Regions from separate parts of the Pseudomonas sp. GW821-FHT02H06 genome, predicted to be linked through region 2. Evidence: riboswitches for the same ligand, from Rfam matches in the RefSeq annotation. Region 2 holds a riboswitch; each other region holds the start of a gene.
What was found. A riboswitch is a leader RNA that binds a small molecule or an ion and turns the genes downstream of it on or off. The one in region 2 is predicted to bind cobalamin.

Region 1: it holds a riboswitch for cobalamin, as region 2 does, so the genes downstream of both, cobO (cob(I)yrinic acid a,c-diamide adenosyltransferase) here and AC07VF_RS03215 (CbtB domain-containing protein) in region 2, are expected to answer to the same signal.
Region 3: it holds a riboswitch for cobalamin, as region 2 does, so the genes downstream of both, AC07VF_RS23135 (ABC transporter substrate-binding protein) here and AC07VF_RS03215 (CbtB domain-containing protein) in region 2, are expected to answer to the same signal.

The regions. Positions count from the first base shown of each region.
Region 1 is NZ_JBWKVD010000001.1:170,450-176,261, forward strand. It holds gene cbiB (adenosylcobinamide-phosphate synthase CbiB) at 1-54, opposite strand, end outside; gene bluB (5,6-dimethylbenzimidazole synthase) at 51-701, opposite strand; gene AC07VF_RS00835 (cobyrinic acid a,c-diamide synthase CobB) at 867-2,168, opposite strand; gene cobO (cob(I)yrinic acid a,c-diamide adenosyltransferase) at 2,165-2,776, opposite strand; cobalamin riboswitch at 2,884-3,109, opposite strand; gene AC07VF_RS00845 (C40 family peptidase) at 3,234-3,770, opposite strand; gene AC07VF_RS00850 (C40 family peptidase) at 3,858-4,547, opposite strand; gene AC07VF_RS00855 (NAD-dependent deacylase) at 4,614-5,387, opposite strand; gene hda (DnaA regulatory inactivator Hda) at 5,396-5,812, opposite strand, start outside.
Region 2 is NZ_JBWKVD010000002.1:23,187-28,998, forward strand. It holds gene AC07VF_RS03190 (acyltransferase family protein) at 1-91, shown strand, start outside; gene nfuA (Fe-S biogenesis protein NfuA) at 196-789, shown strand; gene cobM (precorrin-4 C(11)-methyltransferase) at 885-1,631, opposite strand; gene AC07VF_RS03205 (cobalamin biosynthesis protein) at 1,817-2,233, opposite strand; gene AC07VF_RS03210 (CbtA family protein) at 2,230-2,949, opposite strand; gene AC07VF_RS03215 (CbtB domain-containing protein) at 2,961-3,170, opposite strand; cobalamin riboswitch at 3,268-3,500, opposite strand; cobalamin riboswitch at 3,625-3,856, shown strand; gene cobW (cobalamin biosynthesis protein CobW) at 3,984-5,057, shown strand; gene cobN (cobaltochelatase subunit CobN) at 5,060-5,812, shown strand, end outside.
Region 3 is NZ_JBWKVD010000019.1:39,421-45,232, reverse strand. It holds gene AC07VF_RS23145 (aldo/keto reductase) at 223-1,218, shown strand; gene AC07VF_RS23140 (aspartate/glutamate racemase family protein) at 1,279-2,001, shown strand; cobalamin riboswitch at 2,223-2,418, shown strand; gene AC07VF_RS23135 (ABC transporter substrate-binding protein) at 2,562-3,563, shown strand; gene AC07VF_RS23130 (FecCD family ABC transporter permease) at 3,599-4,606, shown strand; partial or broken gene AC07VF_RS23125 (ABC transporter ATP-binding protein) at 4,603-5,385, shown strand.

The sequences.
Region 1 (5,812 bases), on a different contig from region 2:
GCCGAGCAACGCGTCCAGCGCGACCCCGGCGACGCTCAATAACGCCACACTCATGCAATCACTCCCCATGTGTTCTCGTAGACCAACTCTTGCAACGCGCGCGGCTGCGCCCAGCCCTCCAGCACCAGCATCGGCGCCGGGTAAAATTCCTTGACCGGGCCGAGGCACAGGATCGCCAGGGGTTTTGAACCGGTTGGCATCTTCAGCAGATCCGCCAGGGCCTGGGGATCGAACAGCGACACCCAGCCCATGCCCAGGCCCTCGGCACGGGCCGCCAGCCAGAGGTTCTGGATCGCGCAAGACAACGACGCCATGTCCATTTCCGGCAGGGTCCGGCGGCCGAAGATGTGTTTGTCGCGGTCGTCCATCAACGCAGCGACCAATACCTCGGCGCAGTCGCTGATGCCCTCGACCTTCAGCTTCATGAAATCGTCGGACCGCTCGCCCAAGGCTTCGGCGGTGCGAATGCGTTCCTCCTCCACCTGCGCCTGAATCTGCGTGCGCAAGGCCGGATCGGTGATGCGCAGGAAACGCCACGGCTGCATCAAACCGACGCTCGGCGCGTGGTGGGCGGCTTCGAGCAGACGGGCCAGCAACTCCGGCGCGACGGTGCCCCCGCAGAAGTGACGCATGTCGCGACGCTCGGCGATGGCGCGGTAAACGGCGGCGCGTTCGGGGTCAGTGAAGGTGTGTTCAGTCATGGCTCGCCTGTCCCGCGCGTGAAACACAGCAATCACCTGCGATGCGCCCCATGTAGGAGTGAGCTTGCTCGCGAAAGCGGTTTTTCAGAAAAGGAGTGGGATCGGACGCGCCCACTTCGCGAGCAGGCTCGCTCCCACAGAATGCGGCGGTTGAATTAGATGGGCTCATGGCAAAAACAGCGCCGCCATCGCCTGGGGATTCGAGGGAAAGTAAAAGTGGACATACGACGCAGTCATGCGCCCTTCGCGGTACACCGCTTCGGCGCCGCGCCCGCCATTGGGGCTGAGGCCGCGGGCGATGGGGGTCAGCTCGGTGCTGGTCAGGGAGTGGTGATAGGTGTGGCCACGCAGGATGCCTTCCGGCAGTTCGACCGATTGCAGGGCCAGGGCGGCCAGACGCTTTTGCATCACGGCTTCCCCCTTGAGCAAGCCCACCCCTTCGGCGCGCTGGCCGTCGACATCGGTCAGGGCATCGAGTAAATACAACATCCCGCCGCATTCGGCGAGCAAGGGTTTGCCGGCGGCGTGGTGCGCGCGAATCGCGGCCAGCATGCTGTGGTTTTCCGCCAGCGCCGTGTGATGCAGTTCCGGGTAACCGCCCGGCAGATACAGGCTGTCGGCGTCGGGCAGTTCGCGGTCGCGGATCGGCGAAAAGAACGACAGTTCGGCGCCCATCTCCCGTAGCAGGTCGAGGCTGGCGCCGTAGAAAAACGCGAACGCTTCGTCGTGGGCGATGGCGATTTTCACGCCGGCCAGCAGCGGTTCGGCCGGCACGAATTCCGGCGCGGTAAAGGTCACGGACGGTGGCAACGTGGCGTCGCAGGTGCTGGCCAGCGCGGTGGCCGCGGCGTCAAGGCGCATGTCCAGGTCATTCAATTCGCTGGCCTGCACCAGGCCGAGGTGCCGGCTGGGCAGCTCAATGCCGGTTTCACGGGACAGCGCGCCGTACCAGCGCAGGCCTTCGGTCAGGCTGCCTTCGAGCAACTGCGCATGGCGCACCGTGCCGACGCGATTGGCCAGCACGCCGGCAAATGGCAGGTCCGGCTGATAGCGCGCCAATCCCAACGCCAGTGCGCCGAAGGTCTGGGCCATGGCCGTGCCGTCAATAACCCCGAGGACCGGAACGCCGAAGCGCCGGGCCAGGTCTGCGCTGGAGGGCGTACCGTCGAACAAGCCCATGACGCCTTCGATGAGGATCAGGTCGGCGTCGGCGGCGGCTTCCCACAACAGGCGCCGACTTTCGGCCTCGCCGATCATCCACATGTCCAGTTGGTACACCGGATGGCCGCTGGCGCGTTCGAGAATCATCGGGTCGAGAAAGTCCGGCCCGCATTTGAACACGCGCACCTTGCGCCCCTGATTGCGATGCAGACGGGCCAGTGCGGCGGTGACGGTGGTTTTGCCCTGACCGGACGCAGGCGCGGCGATCAATACTGCCGGGCAGTGCCGGGGCTGGCGCTCACTCACAGTTCGATGCCTTTCTGCGCCTTGATGCCGGCTTGAAAGGCATGCTTGACCACGCCGATATCGGAAACGGTGTCGGAGAGGTCGATCAGTTCCTGTTTCGCCCCGCGACCGGTGACGATCACGTGCTGCATCGGCGGGCGTGCCTGCAAATCGCTCAGCACCTGCTCCAGGTCCAGATAGCCGTGCTTGAGGGCAATGTTCAGCTCATCAAGCACGACCATGCCGATAGAGGCCTCCTTGAGCATTTCCCGGGTCACGGCCCAGGCGGCTTCGGCCGCGGCAATGTCACGCTGGCGGTCCTGGGTTTCCCAGGTGAAGCCCTCGCCCATCACGTGGTAACGCACTTGTTCGGGAAAGCGGCGGAAGAACAGCTCTTCGCCGGTGCTGTGGCGGCCTTTGATGAACTGCACGACGCCGCACTGCATGCCGTGGCCCATGGCGCGGGCAAGCATGCCGAACGCCGAGCTGCTTTTGCCTTTGCCGTTGCCGGTCAGGACCAGCAGCAATCCGCATTCATTTGGCGCGCTGGAAATGCGCTCGTCCATCACCGCCTTTTTGCGCAGCATGCGCGCCAGGTGGCGTTCGTCACGTTCGGGGGATTCGCTCATCTCAGCTCTCCGCTTGAGGGCAGGTGTGGCAAACGGAGGGCACAGGCAAAGACTGTCAGCAGGCACCGGACATGGCCCGGCCTGCAGCAGAGCATCGCCCTCCGTGATGCTGTTCGATGGATCAGGCCGGTCTCCGGACTCATGAGTTGCCACAACCGTGGCAGGCCAGGCGCCTTCCCATGTTCAGCGAACACAGTGGCATTGTGCGTGGCCTTGACTCATTTACCGTTGCGGAGGCAGCGCCGGAATTGATCGCACGAGCAATCGCACCGGCTTCCCTGTTTCACCCTGTGGACCAACAAGGTCCCGGGCACCTGAAACATGGCGCGAAGGTTAGAGGGTTGACTGGGGAGCGTCAATCGAACCGTGGGCAGAGCGCCCACGGGTTTACGGGATTTCACCCTGGAATGCACAGGTGTTCCTGCAGCAGCCCATGAACACGTTGCCTCAAAAACGACTATTGCCTGGCAAGATTCGATGGCTGGATAACGCGCTTGGCATTCAGCCAGGCCTTTTGCCAATAAGGCTTGTCCAGGCTGTCGAGTTTGACCGTGCCGCCGGTGGCCGGCGCGTGAACGAATCGCCCTTCCCCGACGTAGATGCCGGCATGGCTGACGTGGGAGCCGCCGCCCGTCGCGAAGAACACCAGGTCACCGGTCTGCAACTGGCTGCGGTCGATGTCCGGGCCGCGCAGCGTGATCATTTCCCGCGTCGATCGCGGCAAAGTGATACCGGCGGCGTCGTGGTAGACATAGCCGATCAGGCCACTGCAATCGAAACCCGAATCAGGCGTGTTGCCGCCCCAGCGATAGGGCGTGCCAACGAGGCCGATCGCGCGCAACAGGACGTCGTCGGCGAGCGGTGAAGAAAACTGGGGAGGAGCGGAGACCACTGGCCGGTAGACGACCTTGCGTGGAGCAGGCGGTGGAGTGCTGGAACATGCGGCCAGCAGCACAGCCAGAGAGGCGACGATCAGGCGAACCGTTAACGACATAAACACGACAACCTGTGCGGGATGCAGCTTACTTTGCCGAGGGCCGGGGTCGCGCGCAAGAGGGGTTAGCCCTTTGCGCGCCCGGAATTAACGGGTTTGGCGCTTGATTGTAGTCGAGCTCATCGCGGTAGTGGTTGCAGGTACCGTTGAAGGTGCCATCGCCAGCGCGCGTTTGGCTTCGATGAACGTCTTGGCCCAGTAGGCATCGTCGAGGCTGTCGACGCGGACACCACCGCTGCGGCGGCTGCTGGAGTGGATGAATTGATCATCGCCCAGGTAGATGCCCGCATGGCTGACACGACCACGGCCGGCAGTGCTGAAGAACAGCAGGTCGCCTGGCTTGAGGTCATTGCGTTTAACGAGAGGGGCATCGATGTTGATCATTTCGCGGGAGGAACGCGGCAGGCTCATGCCCGCCTCTTCGCGGAAGAGATAACCGATGAAACCGCTGCAGTCGAAACCAGAGGTGGTCGACGTGCCGCCGAACCGATAGCGAGTGCCTATCAGGGATTTGCCGCGCTCGAGGATGCTGTCAGCCAGAACCGGCAGGCGGTACGGCTTGTTATCGGCAAATTGAGCGAGCTCGTCTTCGGTGGCGACTTCGTCATCCAGTACGGAGGATGCGTAATCGGCACGCTTGCTGGCGGATTGAGCGGTGGCAGAGTCCCGGAACTGGGGGCTTTGCGACTGTTGTTGCGACGTCGGCATCTGGGCCGCACAGCCGAACAACAGCGTTACGAGTGCGAGAGGCACGAGGGGTGCGAAGCGGTTTAGCATGTGCACGACCGTGGCTGAAGTGTAAAGAAGCCGAGACTATGCCTTCAATCGTACCCATTTGCAAATTCAATCGAAACAAATGTGACTTACGATGTCGTCCATCACTTCTAAGGCTCTACACCTCAGAAACGCATCCATGTGCGCGGAATGATCGGTCGGCGAAGGGTTTATCTCGGCAGTAAAGCCTCCCGTCACCCGAGCGCGCAGCATGGGCTCATGAATGTATGGGAAGCTGGCGGTGGTTCCGATGCTGAGCACAGCGTCAAAGCCTTTTGCCATCTCTTCCTGAAGCACGTTCAGTGCCAACTCTGGCAACATCTCCTCAAACAACACCACCGATGGCCTCAAAACGCCAGTACAGCGGGCGCACAGCGGTGGCAGTGGTCGGTTGAGGCGCTCGCTCAACAGCGGATCCTCGGCGCCACAAGATTGACAGTAGAGCGGCGCCAACTGGCCATGAATTTCGATCAGGCGTTCTGGCGGACTGCCCGCAGCGCGATGATAGCCGTCGACGTTTTGCGTCAACACCCAGCATTCCGGCTTGCGCCGCTGCAATTCGGCGATGGCATAGTGCGCCGCATTGGGACGTCCGCCCAGGCAAGCGCTGCCCAATTGTGCAATGTATTTCCAGCACAGCGCCGGATCACGACGCAGCATCGGGCCGGACAACGCCATTTCGATCGGCAGGCCGTCGTCGGTCTCGCCGTTGTACAGACCACCGACACCGCGATAGGTCGGCAAACCCGAATCCGCCGAAAGGCCAGCACCGGTGATGATCAGGATGCGTGTGGCATGGCGCAGGGCCGCGGCAGTTTGCAGGACCAAAGCCTGATCGACCACGGACGCGCTTACCAACCGAGGGTTTCTTTCAGGAACGGAATGGTCAGCTTGCGCTGGGCCTGCAGTGAGGCTTGATCGAGCTGTTCAAGCAGGTCGAACAGCGCACTCATGCTGCGCTTGCCGCGGGTGAGGATGAAATGCCCCACTTCGTCGGTAAGGTGCAGCCCGCGGCGGGACGCGCGCAATTGCAGGGCGCGGAGTTTTTCTTCGTCGGACAACAGGCGCATCTGGAACACCAGCGCCATGGTCAGCCGTGATTTCAGGTCCGCCAGCTTGACCGGCAGCTCTCGGGGCGAGCATGAAGCGGCGATGAGCAAGCGTCGGCCACTGTCGCGCAGCCGGTTGAACAGGTGGAACAACGCCTCTTCCCATTCAGGCTTGCCGACCACCGCCTGAAGGTCATCGAGGCACACCAGTTCGTACTG
Region 2 (5,812 bases):
CAGTTATGAGTGGATTGAGAAGGGCCTGTACCGACGCATGAAGGGCTGGCTGGATCAGAGAAGGGCGAGCAAGGAAGCAGCTCTGTCATGACGGGTTTTTAGTCGAGGCGAACCGCTTACCTGACTAAAACACTAGGGCTTTGTCAGGCGCAGTTGATTGGCGTAAACTGCGCCCCACGTCTGCGAGGAATTTTCATGACCGCTATTACGATTACTGATGCCGCCCACGATTACCTGGCCGATCTGCTGGAAAAGCAGAACACCCCCGGCATCGGCATCCGCGTGTTTATTACCCAGCCTGGCACCCAATACGCTGAAACCTGCATTGCCTACTGCAAGCCGGGCGAAGAGAAACCTGAAGACACGGCCATCGGCCTGAAAAGTTTCACCGCCTGGATCGACGCGTTCAGCGAAGCGTTTCTGGACGACGCCGTTGTCGATTACGCGACTGACCGCATGGGTGGTCAACTGACCATCAAGGCGCCAAACGCCAAAGTGCCGATGGTCAACGCCGACAGCCCGATCAACGAGCGTATCAATTACTACCTGCAGACCGAGATCAACCCGGGTCTCGCCAGTCACGGCGGCCAGGTGACCTTGATCGAGGTGGTGGAAGAAGATGAGGCAAATGTCGCCATTCTGCAGTTCGGCGGTGGTTGCCAGGGTTGCGGTCAGGCAGATGTGACGCTCAAGGAAGGCATCGAGCGCACATTGCTGGAGCGCATCCCCGAGCTGACCGGTGTGCGTGACGTGACCGACCACACCCAGAAAGAAAACGCGTACTACTGAGTCAACGTGTGATTCCAGGAAGTATGGTGTTGCAGGCAAGCCCCGACGAGTTCGGGGCTTTTTTGTGGGCGCTCGCCAAGGTCTAGAGGCGCACGCTAGGGCCTGAACACATGGGCATGGCCCGCGCGATACAGCGATGACTCGCTGAACACGTCGTTGCCCAGTACCCGACCCACCAGGATCAGCGCGGTGCGACGAAATCCCTTGATCCGCACCTTCTCCTCGATATCTGCCAGTGTGCCGGTGACCCAATCCTGATCGGGCCAGCTGGCGCGATGCACTACGGCGATGGGGCAGTCGGCGCCATAGTGCGGCGTCAGCTCGGCGACGATCTTGCCGAGGTTATTGACCCCCAGATGGATCGCCATGGTTGCCCGGTGCCGTGCCAGATCGCCCAGGCTTTCGCCTTCGGGCATGTCGGTTTTGTCGGCGTAGCGGGTCAGGATCACGCTCTGGGAGATGTCCGGCAGCGTCAGCTCTGTCCCGAGCAACGCGGCGCAGGCGGCGGTGGCGGTGACGCCGGGGATGATTTCGAAGGGGATCTGCAGCTCGCGCAGGCAGCGGATTTGTTCGCCGACCGCGCCATACAGGCTCGGATCGCCGGAATGCACACGCGCCACGTCCTGGCCCTGTGCATGAGCGGATTTCATCAGCTCGATGATCTGCTGAAGGTGCAATGGAGCGCTGTTGGTGACCTGGATCGCCTGATGACCTTCCAGCACTGCTTCAGGCACCAGGGAACCGGCGTAGATGATCACCGGGCAGGAGCGGATCAGCCGCTGGCCTTTGACAGTGATCAGGTCCGGATCGCCGGGGCCGGCGCCGATGAAAAAAACAGTCATGGGGTGTCCTGATTGGAGTTCATTTGAGCAGTGGCTCGTCGGATGCATTCTCCCTGAGCGCACTCGGTCTGACTTTGTAGGACTGGCTTTAGCCGGGAAGGGGCCCTAGGGCACACCATCAAAATCTGCGGTGTGACTACTGACGTCTTCCCGGCTAAAGCCGGTCCTACAAGGGTTGGCCGGTCCTACAAGATTGCGGTTGCCAGAGCAAAGGTCCCGTGGGGGCTTTTTCGGCGGGGGATGACCAAGGTCGCGGGCGCGCCGGTCAACCGTGTCACCATCGCCAGCGCCGCGCTTTCTGCCACGCCGTAGCAGCCGGTGCGTTCGAAGGCGATGTCCGAACGGTAAGTCAGCTGTGCCTCGTAAGCCGCCAGATCATCCGCGCTGAAAAACCCGATCGTCAGCCCCAGCTCATGACCCAGTTCCAGCAGCCCTACCTCAGCCGACTTGCCGTCAATGGAGGCGAGGGCGGCAACGTCTTTCAGCTCAAGACGACCCTCCCGCAACCCATCCTCCATCAACTGTCGAAGCTCCAACGCCGAACAGCCGCGCTGGCAGCCCAGACCGACCACCCACAGCGGCCGATCGCGCACTTCATTCACAGAGCAGGCTTCAAACCGACGTGCGTCTCGGTCGCTTCATTGCGCCGAAACAACCAAGCGCTGATCCAGCCCAGGGCAATCCAGAAAACCGCATTGGTCAGCAGCGACGCGATCTTGAATTGCGCTTCAAGGGCTTCCGGCGCCAGTGCCAAATGCACCGCCGGTTGCGGCGCGCCGACGATATGCGGCACCACCAGGATCACCGCGCCCAAGGCCTTCAACACCCAGTGCCGTGCAAACACTATCAATGCCAGGCCTGCAGCCGTGGAGGCGGCGGTGCCGACCCACCAGATCTGCCGTTGGGTCAGATCCGCCGCGACAGTGCCGGGCAGCTCGGGCGGCAAACCAAGAGTGGGCGCCAGCACGAACACCGCATAACCGGCCAACCCCCACAGCACGCCTTCGCGGGCACTGGTCGGCGTACGCAGGGTGTACAGCGCCGCCAGCATCAGGGCGAAGCCGACCGCGACCACCAGATTGCCGCCGGTGGTGGACAGCACGCGCTGCCAGCCGTCTTCCGGCTCCCAGGCTTCGGCGTCATGGACGTGGCCGGCCATCGCACCCTCGGCGTGCTCGTGCATCTCGGCAGCCGGGGCCTTTTCGTAGGTCTCCGCCTGCAGGATCAGTGGCGCCACCGAGAAGCTTTGGAGCAGTGTCAACAGCAGGGCGGCGAGCAGTCCGGTGAACCCGGCCGTTTGCGCAATTCGCTTGAACATGGCGGCGGGTCTCAATGGCACGGGAAGGCGGAGCTGTGACGGGTGTCGTGTGCCGCGTTGTGCACCGCATCGATGTGGGAGAAACCGGCGAAGTACACTAGAAACGCACCGAGAAACATCGCGCTGACGGCGGCGACAAGGCGCTGGCTTTGGGTGGCGGTCACGGCTGTTGTGGTGTTTGTGCTGGTGCCGGACGTCTGGCGGGGTGTGCTGATGGACATGGCGCTTCCCTCTGAAGTGGATTCAGCGGACGGAAAGGCGCGAAGACACCGCAGACGAAGGCCGGCAGTGATCAACAGCGCCCGCCCACCGCGGGTTGTTATGGTGCGTTATCGGGCCGGTCTCCGGGCTCGCGAGGGGCACATGCATCAGCCGTTACAGCCGACGTGCCTTCAAGAATCGCCTTCCCATATCGATGCCGACACAGTGGATCTGACTCTTCACTCGCTTACCGTTGCGGGGGCAGCACCGGACTGATACACACCCGAAGGTCTGTACGCACCGGTTTCCCGTTTCACCCTGTGAAGGGCACCCGTAACAAGGTGTGTAGCAGACCACGGGCTGTTTGGCTCGTCAATCGGCCCTTCAGCCGATGCGTCAATCAATGCAGCGATCGGTGCGTCAATTGGCGCGGCACTCATTGCAAAGCACGATTGACCGGCCTCCAGTCACTGCGTAGCCTTGCGCACTTGAGGTTCGCCGGGCGCCTTTATCAACTACCAAGGCCACCGGCGCTAAGAAGGGAATGCGGTTTCAAGCCGCAGCTGCCCCCGCAACTGTAAACGGACAGCTTCATTGCACAGCCACTGCGCGAGCGGGAAGGCGCAATGAATGCCAGTCGCCTGATGATGCCTGTCAGCGACCGGCCGCCGTGAGCCAGGAGACCTGCCTCGAATCGGACCGCCTGCAAGCGGCCGAGGAATTCCACTACAACCGGGCGGGGTGATCCGGTGGCGAATTTAACCGCGCGCCTGCTTCCACCGGCCTGCGCTGTTTTCGTCCTCGTTGCCCCGCCGCACGCCTGAGGGCAACCGATGAAAACACTGGCCAAACTCCCTGTCACCATCGTCACCGGCTTTCTCGGCTCGGGCAAAACCACCTTGTTGCGGCACATGCTCGACAACGCCGAAGGCCGGCGCATCGCCGTCATCGTCAATGAGTTCGGCGAACTGGGCATCGACGGCGACATCCTCAAGCAATGCACCATCGGCTGCACCGAAGAAGAAGCCGTCGGTCGTGTGTACGAGCTGGCCAACGGCTGCCTGTGCTGCACTGTTCAGGAAGAGTTCTTTCCGGTGATGCAGGAACTGGTCGCCCGTCGCGGCGACCTCGATCACATCCTCATCGAAACCTCGGGCCTGGCCCTGCCGAAACCGCTGGTTCAAGCCTTCCAGTGGCCGGAAATTCGCAACGCCTGCACCGTCGACGCCGTGATCACCGTGGTCGACAGCCCGGCCGTGCTCGCGGGCACCTTCGCCGCGTTCCCGGACCAAGTCGACGCCCAGCGCAAGCTTGACCCGAACCTGGATCACGAATCGCCGCTGCACGAACTGTTCGCCGACCAACTGGCCAGCGCCGATCTCGTCGTGCTGAACAAGGCCGACATGCTCGACGCGGATGCTCTCGCCGCCGTGCGTGCCGAAGTCGCCGAAGAACTGCCGCCGGCGGTGAAGATCGTCGAAGCGAACCGGGGCCAGCTGCCGATCAGCGTATTGCTGGGCCTGGGCGCCGAATCCGAGCTGCACATCGACGGGCGCAAGACCCACCACGATCACCACGAAGGCGACGATCATGATGATCACGACCATGACGCCTTCGACTCGATTTCCATCACGCTGCCCCAGGCCGACGAATCGCTGTTGCTCGACGCGCTGACCCAGGCCGTCGTCCAGCACGGCATCCTGCGTGTCAAAGGCTTCGCCGCCATTCCCGGCAAACCCATGCGCTTGTTGGTGCAAGGCGTCGGCACGCGTTTCGACAAGCATTTCGACCGCGCCTGGAAGCCAGACGAAGCTCGGGAAACCCACCTGGTGCTGATCGGCCAGGAACTGGACGCCGGCGTCCTTGAAGCGCAATTGCGCGATGCAGTCTCAGGCATAAAAGGCTAACCATGCACCTGCTGCGTACACAGCCCGGCGGCTTCGTCCCCGACGACAGCATCGCTGACCTGGGCCAGACGCCCGCCGAGCTGGTGATCCTGTGCAGCGCCGACTCGAATCTGGCGCTGCTGGCTGAAACCGCGCGGCAATTGCCGGATAGCTACCCAAGCCTGCGCCTGGCCAATCCGATGCAGGTGCAAAACCATGCGTCGGTGGATTTGTACGTCGACGAGGTGCTGCGCCACGCGAAAGTCATCCTGATTTCCCTGCACGGCGGCATCGGCTACTGGCGTTACGGCGTCGAGCGGCTGGTGGAGCTGGCCGCGAAAGGCGTGAAGCTGATTCTGGTCCCGGGCTGTGATCGGCCAGACCCCGAGCTGAGCGGCCTGAGCACGGAATCCGTCGAAGACCGCGAGCGTCTCTGGCATTACCTGCGTCAGGGCGGCAAGCACAACGCGCTGGCGCTGTTCAATTTCATCGCCACACGCTGGCTGGGTGGCGACTACCCGTGGGCCGAGCCGCAAACCCTGCCGCGCACCGTGATTTATCACCCGCAGAACGCCAACGCCGACCTGGCCCGCTGGCAGGCCGACTGGCGCGCCGATCAGCCGGTCGCGGCCGTGCTTTTCTATCGCTCCCACCTGCAGGCAGCCAACACCGGCTTCATCGATGTGTTCTGCGAGCGCTTGTCGGCCCAGGGCCTGAACCCGTTGCCGATTGCCGTCGCCAGCCTGAAGGAAGCCGGCTGCATGAGCGCGATACAG
Region 3 (5,812 bases), on a different contig from region 2:
AGGAATCGCAGGAGCTGGTCCCAGTGAGGTACCGCAAATAGCGAGATTTGCATGGACTGAGGATAGCCGCTCACCGAGCATGTGAAAGTCCACCGCCGCGGATTACGAAGAACCCCTGCGGCAATCAACAGTCAGTAAAGAAGCTTCGCCGGTTTCATCGTGCTCGATCCGGGCCATGAACCGCGCGACATCCAACACGCCCCACCGCACAGGACATCTTCCATGAGTCTGCACGACAAGATCATCGGCCGCCTCGGCTTCGGCTCCGCACCGCTGGGCAACATGTTCCGCACCATCGACGAGGAGGAAGCAGCGGCCACCGTTCAATCCGCCTGGGACCAGGGCATTCGCTATTTCGACACGGCGCCCATCTACGGCGCCGGCTTATCCGAGCAGCGCCTGGGCAAGGCCCTCGCCGGCGTCCCACGCGACCAATACACCCTGAGCACCAAAGTCGGCCGGCTGATTTCCGACGAGATCGATACCGAGACCCGCAGCGGCCCGTTCGCCGAAGGCCTGAAAAACAAGATCGTCACCGATTATTCCGCCGACGCCACGCTGCGTTCCATTGAAGCGAGCCTGGAGCGGTTGAACACTGATCGTCTGGATATCGTGTTTGTCCACGACGTCGCGCAGGACGCCCACGGCGATGCCTGGATCGAGCATTTCAATATCGCCCGCACTGGCGCTTTCCGCGCCCTCACCCGCCTGCGCGAAGAAGGCGTGATCAAGGCCTGGGGCCTGGGCGTCAACCGCGTCGAGCCGTGCGAACTGACGCTGGATCTGGAAGAAGCCCAGCCCGATGGTTTCCTGCTCGCCGGCCGTTATTCGCTGCTCGATCACGACCAACCGCTGCAACGGCTGTTCGACAAGGCCCGTCAGCACAACGCCGAATTCGTCGTCGGCGGGCCTTACAGCTCCGGCGTGTTGGTGGGCGGCAAGCATTTCGAGTACCAGGAAGCGTCGCCAGCGATGCTCGACAAGGTGGCGCACATTCAGGAGATCGCCCGTCAGTACCAGGTCGACATCAAATCGGCAGCGCTGCAATTCGTCCTTGCCAACCCCCTGGTGGCGGCGGTGATTCCGGGTGCCAGCCGCCCTTCGCGGATCATCGAGGACGTCACCGCGCTTAACGCACAGGTGCCTGACGGTTTCTGGCAGGCCATGCGCGATCAGGGCTTCATCGCCCTGCAGGCGCCCGTGCCGATGAAAGACTGATATCGTGGGCAACGACGCCGGGCCAGACGCCCGGCCTTGTTTTCTGCGCGAGATCTGTCCATGCGAATTCTGATCGTCAACGTCAACACCACCGAATCCATGACCGAGACCATTGCCGAGCAGGCCCGCAGCGTGGCCTCGCCTGGCACCGAGATCATCGGCCTGACCCCGCGCTTCGGCGCCGAGTCGGTGGAAGGCAATTTCGAAAGCTACCTGGCGGCCATCGCGGTGATGGACCGGGTGATGTCCTACGAAGGGCCTTATGACGCGGTGATTCAAGCCGGCTACGGCGAGCATGGCCGCGAGGGTTTGCAGGAATTGCTCGATGTGCCGGTGGTGGACATCACCGAAGCGGCGGCCAGCCTGGCGATGTTGTTGGGGCACAAATACGCCGTTGTGACGACACTGGACCGCACCGTGCCGCTGATCGAAGACCGCCTGAAGCTGGCCGGGGTGTACGAGCGCTGCGCATCGGTGCGGGCCAGCGGCATGAGCGTGCTGGAGCTGGAGGCATCGCCGGAGCGTGCGGTCGAGGCCATTGTCGAGCAGGCCATCGAAGCGGTGAATCGGGACAAGGCCGAGGTGATTTGCCTGGGCTGCGGCGGCATGGCCGGCCTGGATCAACTCATCCGTGACCGCGCCGGCGTGCCCGTGGTGGATGGCGTGACCGCTGCGGTGGCACTGGCGGAATCACTGGTGCGTCTGGGGTTGAAGACCTCGAAAGTGCGGACCTATGCGACGCCACGGCCGAAGAAGATCGTGGGTTGGCCGTTTAAGCTCTAAGCCGGTGGTGTTGAGCTCACGCCGATGGCGCTGCAAACACATACCTTGTGGGAGCGAGCTCGCTCGCGAAGACTGCATTCCAGCCGCAGAAGATTTAGCGGATGTGCTGGCCTCTTCGTGAGCAAGCCCACTCCCACAGGTGTTGCGTCCGTCCAGTTACTGCGAGGTGTCAATACATCTCCGGCACACTGTCGCTGCATTCGCCTCTCCCCACCGAATCGTTTAGTATCCCCGCCGCCGGTTTCCGCTCGGAATTAATAGGGAATCCCCAGGCGCGTGCTGCGCGCTGAAAGGGAACTGTCCCCGCAACTGTAGGCGCTGAGCCCTGCTTCCTGTTTGCCACTGGGTCACCCCGGGAAGGCCGAAGCACGGCGATGAAGCGCCAGTCAGGAGACCTGCCGGCCAGCATATTCATTCACCGGCGGGGTGTCCGGGGAAGGACTCCCGTTCGCGTGCCGTGCGCGCACCATGAGCTCGCCCTTTTTTCCGGGGCGTCTGTCGGGATGGACTTTCCAGCGCCTGCTTCGCCAAGCATTCAGGCTATCTGGAGATCGCTGTTCATGCCGCTGCGCCGCCTCGCCGCCCTGCTTGTCACCCTGACCTTGCCCACTGCCGCCCTCGCAGCGTCGACGATTTACCCCTTGACCGTGGACAACTGCGGCCAAGCGCTGACCTTCACCCACGTCCCGCAGAAAACCGTGACCATTGGCCAGGCCGCCACCGAGATGCTGTATGCGCTCGGCCTGGGCCCGAACGTCGTGGGTACGTCGCTGTGGTTCAATCCCGTTCTACCGCAGTACCAAACCCTCAACGACGGCATCGAGCGTCTGGCCGACAACGCGCCGAGTTTTGAATCGGTGATCGGCAAACGCCCGGATTTCGTCCCGGTGCAGTTTGAGTGGATGGTCGGGCCACAGGGCGCCGTTGGCACCCGCGAGCAGTTCCGCGACCTGGGCATCCCCACCTACATCCTGCCGTCCGATTGCGAGGGCAAGAACAACCGGGTCGGCGCCGACGGCACGCGCCTCGAAGCCTTCCGCATCGACACGCTGTACAAAAGCCTGCGGCAGCTGGCGCAGATTTTCGACGTGCAGGACCGTGGCGAGCAGTTGATCGCGGATTACCAGGCGCGAATGGCTCGGGCTGTGGCGCAGGCGAACGCCCATGCCAACCCGCCCGTCTCGGCGGTCTTCTGGTTTTCCAGCCCGGACATCAACGTCGATCCGTACGTGGCCGGACGCAAGGGCATTCCCAACTTCATGCTCGACACCCTCGGCATGCGTAACGTCATCGACTCTGACGAGGAATGGCCGACCGTGGGCTGGGAAACCATCGCCAAGGCCAACCCGACCGTGCTGGTCATCGCGCGCATGGACCGCCGCCGCTTCCCGGCGGACGATCACGAGAAGAAGCTGGCCTTCCTCCGCTCGGACCCGGTCACACGGAATATGGATGCGGTGAAAAACAATCGCATCGTGATCATGGACGCCAGCGCCATGGAGTCCAGCGTCAGGCTGTTCGACGGCATCGAGCAACTGGCCCAGGCCATTCACCCCCAATGACCTCGCTCCGTACTCCTCGCTCAAGCATCGTCCGAATGTTCGGCCACGGCGCCTGGGCGACCGCGTTGCTGGCGTTGGCGGTGCTGGCGGGCGTGGCGATCGGCGAGACGTCGATCAGCCTGCCGGTGATCGTTCAGGTGCTGGCGAACAAGCTGTGGGCCACAGGCTATCCCCTCGACCCCATCGATGAGGGCATCGTCTGGAATTACCGCCTGACCCGGGCCATCGTGGCCGCCACCTGCGGCGCAGGGCTCGCCGTGTCGGGCGTGGTCTTGCAATCGCTGCTGCGCAACCCGCTGGCCGATCCCTACTTGCTGGGCATTTCCGCCGGGGCTTCGACCGGCGCGGTGCTGGTGGCGATCATCGGCATCGGTGCCGGGACGATCTCCCTGTCCACCGGCGCGTTTGCCGGGGCGATTGCTGCCTTCGCGCTGGTCGCCCTGCTCGCCCGCTCCTCTCGGGGCCAGACCGCTGCCGGCCAGATCATCCTGGCGGGCATTGCCGGGTCCCAGCTCTTCAATGCCCTGACCTCCTTCCTGATCACCAAGTCGGCCAATGCCGAGCAGGCCCGCGGGATCATGTTCTGGTTGCTGGGCAATCTCAGCGGCGTGCGCTGGTCGTCGGTGGCGCTGTCGGTGCCGGTCGTGGTGCTCGGCTTGCTGGTGTGCCTGTGGCATCGGCGCGCGCTGGATGCGTTCACCTTTGGCAGCGATTCAGCGGCGTCCCTGGGCATTCCGGTACGCCGGGTGCAGGCCGTGCTGATTCTCACCGCCGCGCTGATGACGGCGGTGATGGTGTCGATCGTCGGCTCCATCGGCTTCGTCGGGCTGGTGATTCCCCACGCGGTGCGCCTGATGGCCGGGGTGCGTCATGCCCGGTTGTTGCCCTTGAGCGCCCTGATTGGCGCGCTGTTCATGATTGCCGCCGATGTGCTGTCGCGCACCTTGATCAAGGGTCAGGTGTTGCCGATCGGGGTCATCACGGCGCTGGTGGGCGCGCCGGTTTTTGCCATGATTCTGGTCCGCGGGAATCGTCCTCGATGAACGCCCGTCAGGAGGTGCCCGGCACCATGCTGGAAGGGAGTGACCTGAGTTATTCGGTCAAGGGCGCGTCGCTGCTCAGTGGGGTGAGCCTGGCGATTCGGCCGGGGGAGAACCTGGGGATTGTCGGGCCCAATGGCTCGGGGAAGTCGACGCTGCTGAAGTTGCTGGCGGGGATTCAGTCGCCGTCTCAGGGCGATGTTCGCCTGGGCGGGCAGCGATTGTCGTCGCTGAGTCGGCGGGACATTGCGCGGCAGGTGGCGGTGGTGGAGCAGCACGCGCAGACGGGTGATTCGATCAGTCTGTTGCAGGCGGTTGAGTTGGGCCGTACGCCGTGGCTGTCGGCGCTGGCGCCGTGGGGCGCGGACGATGACCGGATTGTGGCGCAGGCGCTGGCGGATGTGAGTTTGCAGCACTTGGGGCATCGGGCGTGGCATACGTTGTCGGGTGGGGAGCAGCAGCGGGGGCATATTGCGCGGGCTTTGGCGCAGCGCCCGCAGGTGTTGTTGCTGGATGAGCCGACGAATCATCTGGATATTCAGCAGCAGTTGTCGATTTTGCGGTTGGTGCAGGATTTGCCGGTGACGACGGTGGTGGCGTTGCATGATTTGAATCAGGCGCTGGGGTGTGATCGTCTGGCGGTGATGGACGGCGGGCGGTTGGTGGCGTTGGGTTCGCCCTTTGATGTGTTGTCGCCGGAGCTATTGGGTGAGGTTTTTGGGGTGCGGGGGCATTGGTTGGTTGATCCGTTTGACGGGGCTAAGGTGTTGAGGCTGAGGGCGCCAGGATCAAGAGCGTCTGCCTGGGGGCAGAATGTTTCGCCTTCGGCGAGTTGCTTGGAAAAGCACCCCAAGTAACCAAGGGTGCCTGCTCCTGGTTGGGCCCTTCCTTCGTCAGGGTTCCTTCACTCCGGTCTCGCTCCGTGGGCCCGCGCCGAACGGGCATCCATGCCCTGACGGCGCTCTCGCCGCATCCATGCGGCTCGGCCCACTGCGCGAGACCTGCGTTCAGCCTGCACCCAAGTCGCGTTTGGCGGTGTTTGAGCCTTTTGGGTATGAAGATCAAGAGCAGATCAAAGGCTTCCCGGCTGAAGCCGGTCCTACAGTGAGGTCACGCGTCCCTCACTGGCTTGACGCGGTCTCGTAGGACTGGCTTTAGCCGGGAAGAGGCCAGTTCAGGCGCTGAAGGATCTTCGGCCTGAATGGTGTT